2 regions of the Melaminivora jejuensis genome follow, and region 2 is predicted to be linked to the other one. Evidence: riboswitches for the same ligand, from Rfam matches in the RefSeq annotation. Region 2 holds a riboswitch; the other holds the start of a gene.

What was found. A riboswitch is a leader RNA that binds a small molecule or an ion and turns the genes downstream of it on or off. The one in region 2 is predicted to bind thiamine pyrophosphate.
Region 1: linked by a shared signal. The riboswitch ahead of IDM45_RS01600 (purine-cytosine permease family protein) and the one ahead of thiC (phosphomethylpyrimidine synthase ThiC) in region 2 are both predicted to bind thiamine pyrophosphate.

Annotation. Positions count from the first base shown of each region.
Region 1 is NZ_JACWIJ010000002.1:284,657-287,998, forward strand. It holds gene IDM45_RS01595 (SH3 domain-containing protein) at 1-258, opposite strand, end outside; gene IDM45_RS01600 (purine-cytosine permease family protein) at 473-1,801, opposite strand; TPP riboswitch at 1,891-1,999, opposite strand; gene IDM45_RS01605 (hypothetical protein) at 2,190-2,981, opposite strand; gene IDM45_RS01610 (NAD(P)/FAD-dependent oxidoreductase) at 3,027-3,342, opposite strand, start outside.
Region 2 is NZ_JACWIJ010000002.1:2,292,373-2,295,714, reverse strand. It holds gene ftsZ (cell division protein FtsZ) at 1-74, shown strand, start outside; gene lpxC (UDP-3-O-acyl-N-acetylglucosamine deacetylase) at 154-1,077, shown strand; gene IDM45_RS10880 (hypothetical protein) at 1,102-1,278, shown strand; TPP riboswitch at 1,347-1,459, shown strand; gene thiC (phosphomethylpyrimidine synthase ThiC) at 1,540-3,342, shown strand, end outside.

The DNA.
Region 1 (3,342 bases), 2.0 Mb from region 2:
GCTGCGGCCCTGCACTTTCAGCGGGTAGCCGTTGGCCAGCTCCCAGTGCGTGTCCGAGCTGGTCGTGGGCTTGGCGCGCACGTTGACCACCTTGCCCTTGATGCTGACGAATTCGGCGGCCTGCACGGCCATGGGTGCCATCAGCGGCGCGGCCAATGCCAGCGTGGCGGCAGCGGCGGTCAGCAGGCGGGCAGTGCGCGAGGCGCGGCTGGCGGGGACGGTGGAGACAAGGCGGGACAGGGGCGAGGACAGGGACAAGGACACGGGGCAGGACTCCTTTCTTGAGCTTTCTGGATTTGTCTGACTGTCACAGACAGGGGCCAAGTGTGACAGCCCCGGTGGACGCCCGCCGTGCCGTGGAAGTTCCTGCCGAAACTCCCACTCCGTCCACAGACCTGCAAAATGCTCCTGAAGAAGTAGCTGTGATCGCTTGCTGGTATTGGGTTTCAGGCAATTTTGACTATGAAAACCATCAGCCCAGCGCCGGCGCTACAGTCGCCCGGCTGCGCGTAGCCCACGACAGCAGCAGGCACAGCAGCAGCGTCGGCAGGGCTGCCCCCAGGCCCGGCAGTAGCTTCGGCGCCAGGTGATAGAAGGCGATGCCGGCCAGCCACAGCGCTACCGACGGCCAGTGGACGGCGGGTGCCCCGTCCAGCCGCACGCGCGCTGCCACGCCGCCGCCCAACCGCCCCAGCACCACGCCGAACAGCGGCACGAAGACCGAGCTGAGCGTCAGCAAAAACGGCTCCAGGCTGTGCATGGGCAGCACCAGCGCCAGCACCGTACACAGCGCGGCGATGGCGATGCCGAAGCGGCGGATGCTCCAGCGCGGCAACAGACTGTGCGCCGAGACGGCGCCCGAATAGGCATCGCCATAGGCGTTGTCCACCTCGTCGATCAGGATCAGCGACAGCGCAATCAGCCCGCCCTGGGCCAGCAGCAGCGCCGTCACCAGGTCTGCGCTGGGCAGCACCAGCGCCACCAGCACGCCCAGGCTGTAGCACCAGACATTGGCCAGCAGATAGCCGGCCCAGGTGCCGGTGAGCGCAGTGCGCCCGCTCCTGCCGTGGCGCGCGTAGTCGGCCACCAGCGGCAGCCACGACACCGGCATGGCGATCACCAGGTCGAGCGCGCCCATGACGCCCAGGCCGCCCGCGCCGGGCCGGCTCCACAGCGCCGCCAGACCCTGGGCCTGCGCCAGCGCAAGGAATTGCCAGGACAGCCAGACCAGCGACAGCACCACCAACGGCAGCGCCACGCGCGCGATGATGCGCCGCACCAGTTGCACCATGGAGCCGCTGATGAGGGCCACCACCACGCCGCCCCACAAGAGCGTCGCCGCAAGCAGCCAGCCGCTGCCGGCAAAAGCCCCCGCGCCGCCCGACTGGCGTGCAATCGCCAGGGTCGAATCGCGCATGACCACCAGCTCGAAGGTGCCCCAGCCGACCAGCTGCACGATGTTGAGCACGATGGGCAGGCTGGCAAAGCGCCGGCCATACACCGCGTGCATCAGCCCGGCGCTGGACAGGCCGCTGTCGCAGCCCAGCTTGGCCACCCAGCCCAGCAGGCCCGCGCCCAGCAGCGAGCCGCCCACGATGGCCAGCAGCGCCTCGCGCGGCGACAGCGCCGGCATCAGGTAGGCGCCGACTTGCATGACCAGCAGGCCCACGCCCAGGCTGAACCACAGCGAGGCATGGTCGTGCCAGGAAAACACGCGATCGCTGGCAGCGACCGGCGACAGCGCCTGGTTGATGGGGCTGCTGCCCGTACCAACGGGAGGCGAGGTGGTTGGACTGCTCATGGCTTGCGCTCCTTGGATGGCCGTTGCGCGCGGGACGCAGGCCTTGGCGCATCGCCGCCGCGAGGCAGCAAGGCTGCGCCGGCGTGGCGAATGTCTGGAGCGTGCTTCCCTGCGCGAGGATGATCTCAATCAGGTTCAAAGGGACTGTCTCAGCCCGTGCTGCCAGTGACCGGCAGCCGGGCACCCCCAGCGATGCAGCGCGCCAGGGCGCGCTGCGGGCGGATTCTAGGTCAGGCAAGCCACGTCAGGAGATGCACTCCGAAAGAGTCCAGGCAAGGCAAGAGGAGGACTGCGTCCTGGCAAGGTTCCTTCTTGCGAAATGGAATTCGAGAAACCGGTCGCCGGTGAATGGCAGTGCGATCTGTGACAGATGCTGGAATATCCGTCTTCAGGCCGAGCGCAGCAGGGAATTTTGCGATGTCTCCTGATGAAGCTCACGCAGTTTTTCCCGCAGCGAACTGAGGCCACCGGTGGCGTAAATCCAACTGCCATTGGCGGCTCGCACACTCTCGACCGAGGCGTGCCTGATGAAATCGGTCATGAAAATGACCGGATTGTTGGATTTGGACAGGGATCTCAACTGTTTGCTGTTGCCGGCGTCGGCAGAAACAAAGGACAGCTTGATGTGCTTGAACTCGTTCTTGATCAAATGGGCCTGCCCCGGTAGGAGGCCGACAATGGTGGCGGAGACGTTCTTGCCGCTTTTCTGTGGCGTGCGTTTTCTGTCCCTTTTCAGCTCAATCGGAGCATCGTCCGAGTATTTTTCGCTTTCCTCGGCTACAGGAGGAAATTCCACACTCTGCTCGGGTTTGGCTGCAGCAGGCGGCTGCGATTGCGGTTTTGCAGCCACTGGCACCGAGATTGGTGCCGGTGCCGGTGTTGGGGCTGCTGTGGTGGCAGGCTGTGCTGGTGCCGCTGGCTGAAGCGGCTGCACCAGGGGCTGCGCCAGCAAATTGATCGGAATCTGGATGGGCTGTATGTGGCCGATGGCAGCCGCGATTTTCTGGTGGATATCCCTGGTGGCATCGGCAATGATGCTGTTGACCCGGGATTCGATTTCCTGGCGCAGCGGCTGCTCCAGCGCCGCAACAATCGAGGCGGCTACTGACTGGGCAATGCCCTGAAAAGCGGTCTGCAGAATGGCGGATTCAGTGGTTTCCGGGGTGGGGCGGTCGGTCATGGAGGTGATGCAGAATTTGCGGCCCAATTGCCGGCAGGCATTCTGTCACGCAGCCGGGCGCGCTCCGGAAATGCCCAGCAAGCCCTGCAGCCGCTCACTGCTGGTCGTGTACTCCAGCGGCAATTTGCGCCCGGCCAGCCATTCGGCTGCGCCGAAGGCGGCCAGCGTGGCTTCGTGAAAACCGCTCAGGATCAGCTTGCGCTTGCCGGGATAGGTGATGGCGTCGCCCACGGCGTGGATGCCTGGCACGCTGGTGGCAAACGTGGCCGTGTCCACCACCAGCTGCTTGCGCTCGAGTTGCAGGCCCCAGCTGGCGATCGGCCCCAGGCGCGGCACCAGGCCCAGGCGCACCAGCAGCACA
Region 2 (3,342 bases):
GAGTCGATGCCCTGTCCTCGGGCGGCATGGACGAGCTGGACATCCCGGCTTTCCTGCGCAAGCAGGCAGACTGATGGACGGCGGGCTGGCCCGCCACCTGCTCCAGGGCCGGGCTTGTCAGCCCGGTTTTTCATTGCTTCCTAGAATCTGCCGATGCTCCAGCAACGCACCATCAAGACCCTGACGCGCGCCGTGGGCATGGGTCTGCACAGCGGCCAGCGGGTCGAGCTGACCCTGCGCCCGGCGGCGCCCGACACCGGCATCGTCTTTCGCCGGATCGATCTGCCCGAGCCGGTGGACATTCCCATCAGCGCCGAGGCAGTGGTGGACACGCGCATGGCCTCCACCATCGGTGTCGGCGGCGCCAAGGTACACACCGTGGAGCACCTGATGTCCGCCTGCGCCGGCCTGGGGCTGGACAACCTCTACATCGACATCACCGCCGAGGAAGTGCCCATCCTGGATGGCTCGTCGGCCTCCTTCGTCTTCCTGCTGCAAAGCGCTGGCATCGAGCTGCAGAACGCGCCCAAGCGCTTCATCCGCGTGACGCGGCTGGTGGAGGTGCGCGAGGGCGAGGGCAGCAACCTCAAGTGGGCGCGCCTTGCGCCCTACCACGGCTTCAAGCTGCGCTTCGAGATCGACTTTGCCCACCCGGCGGTGGACTCGACCGGCCAGAGCGTTGAGTTCGATCTGGGCGAGGGTAACTATGCGCGCGACATCGCCCGCGCGCGTACCTTCGGCTTCACGCGCGACGTGGAGATGCTGCGCGCCAGCGGCCTGGCCCTGGGCGGCGGGCTGGACAATGCCATCGTCATGGATGACTACCGCGTGCTCAATGCCGACGGCCTGCGCTACGACGCCGAATTTGCCCGCCACAAGATCCTGGACGCCATGGGCGACCTGTACCTGGTGGGCCGGCCACTGCTGGCCGCCTACAGCGCCTTCCGCTCGGGCCATGCCATGAACAACCTGCTGCTGCGCGAGCTGCTGGCCCAGCGCGATGCCTGGGAGCTGGTCAGCTTCGAGCACGAGCGCCAGGCGCCGCGCGGCTTTGCCCGGGCGGTGCGGGCCTGGTGAGCAGGCGCTGGTGGGGCTGAAGCCATGCTGCTGTTTCGCTGGCTGGTCATGCTGCTGTTGCTGGTGGCGGCGGTGTGCTTTGCCTTCTACGCCGGCACCGGCCAGGCGCACTGGCGGCGCCTGGGTTGGATCATCCTGAAGTGGACGCTGATCGCCGCCGGCATGTTCTTTGCCGTGCTGATCATGGAGCGCGTGGCCTGAGTAGGGGGGGAAAGTTGTGCGATGGGCGTTTTGCGTCCGCCCTGTGAGCAACGCCCAACGCCTATACTGCGCCCGCTCCGGGGTGCACGAACGACAGGCGTGCTGAGATGGCGAACCCGATCGCCAAAACCGCGAACTTGATCTGGTTAGCACCAGCGTAAGAAGAGCTGCAGCAGGAATGGCCCGGGTGCGTTTGCGAGCGCCCAGCCCTTTCCTGTCGATTGCGGAGCATTCCCTTCACCATGAACTGGAGTGCCTGCCATGAACGCCCCCGCCGATTTCTCCCATCTGCTGGCCCGCGCCCGCGAGCCGTTTCCTGCCTCGACCAAATCCTTCATCACCGGCAGCCGCGCCGACCTGCGCGTGCCGGTGCGCGACATCACGCTGACCAACGGCGAGGTGGTCAGCGTCTATGACACCTCCGGCCCCTACACCGACCCGGCGGCCAGCATCGATGTGAAGAAGGGCCTGGCCAGCGTGCGCGGCGCCTGGATTGCCGAGCGCGGCGACACCGAAGTCTATGAAGGGCGCAAGCCGGTTGCCCTGGACGATGGCAGCAAGAGCGAGGACGCCGCCCGCCTGGCCGTCCTGCGTGCCGAAGCCGCTGCGCTGCAACGCCAGCCGCGCCGCGCCAGCCGCGGCGCCAACGTCACGCAGATGCACTACGCCAGAAAGGGCATTGTCACGCCGGAGATGGAATACGTCGCCCTGCGCGAGAACGGTCGGCGCGAGTGGATGGCGCAGTACCAGCAGGATGCCGCACGCGAGCAGCGCCTGGCTGGCAACCCGCTGGGCGCCAGCACCCCCAGGATCATCACGCCCGAATTCGTGCGGGATGAAGTGGCGCGGGGCCGCGCCATCATCCCGGCCAACATCAACCACCCCGAGGCCGAGCCCATGGCCATCGGGCGCAACTTCAAGGTCAAGATCAACGCCAACATCGGCAACTCGGCCGTGACGTCGAGCATCGAGGAGGAGGTGGAAAAGCTGGTCTGGGCCATTCGCTGGGGCGCCGACAACGTCATGGATTTGTCTACCGGCAAGAACATCCACACCACGCGCGACTGGATCATCCGCAACTCGCCCGTGCCCATAGGCACCGTGCCCATCTACCAGGCGCTGGAAAAGGTCGGCGGCATCGCCGAAGACCTGAGCTGGGAGATCTTCCGCGACACGCTCATCGAGCAGGCCGAGCAGGGCGTGGACTACTTCACCATCCATGCCGGTGTGCGCCTGGCCTTCATCCATCTGACGGCGGGTCGGCGCACCGGCATCGTCTCGCGCGGCGGCTCCATCATGGCCAAGTGGTGCATGGCGCACCACAGGGAGAGCTTCCTCTATACGCACTTCGAGGACATCTGCGACATCATGAAAAGCTATGACGTCGCCTTCAGCCTGGGCGATGGCCTGCGCCCGGGCTGCGCGTCGGACGCCAACGACGAGGCCCAGTTTGCCGAGCTGCACACCCTGGGCGAGCTCACGCAAATTGCCTGGAAGCACGATGTGCAGACCATGATCGAAGGCCCTGGCCACGTACCCATGCACATGATCCAGGCCAACATGGCCGAGCAGCTCAAGACCTGCCACGAGGCGCCGTTCTACACCCTGGGGCCGCTGACCATCGACATCGCGCCCGGCTACGACCACATCGCGTCCGCCATCGGTGCCGCCATGATCGGCTGGATGGGCACGGCCATGCTGTGCTACGTGACGCCCAAGGAGCACCTGGGCCTGCCGGATCGCGACGACGTCAAGCAGGGCATCATCGCCTACCGGATCGCCGCGCACGCGGCAGACGTGGCCAAGGGCCACCCCGGCGCCCGCGCGCGCGACGATGCCCTGTCCCAGGCGCGCTTCGAGTTCCGTTGGCAGGATCAGTTCAACCTGGGGCTGGATCCGGACACGGCACGCGAATTCCACGACGAAACCCTGCCCAAGGACAGCGCCAAGGTGGCGCATTTTTGCTCCATGTGCGGGCCGAAGTTCTGCTCCATGAAGATCACGCAGGAGGTGCGCGAATACGCCGCCGCCCGTGGCGTGGGCGAAGCTGAGGCGGTGGCTGTT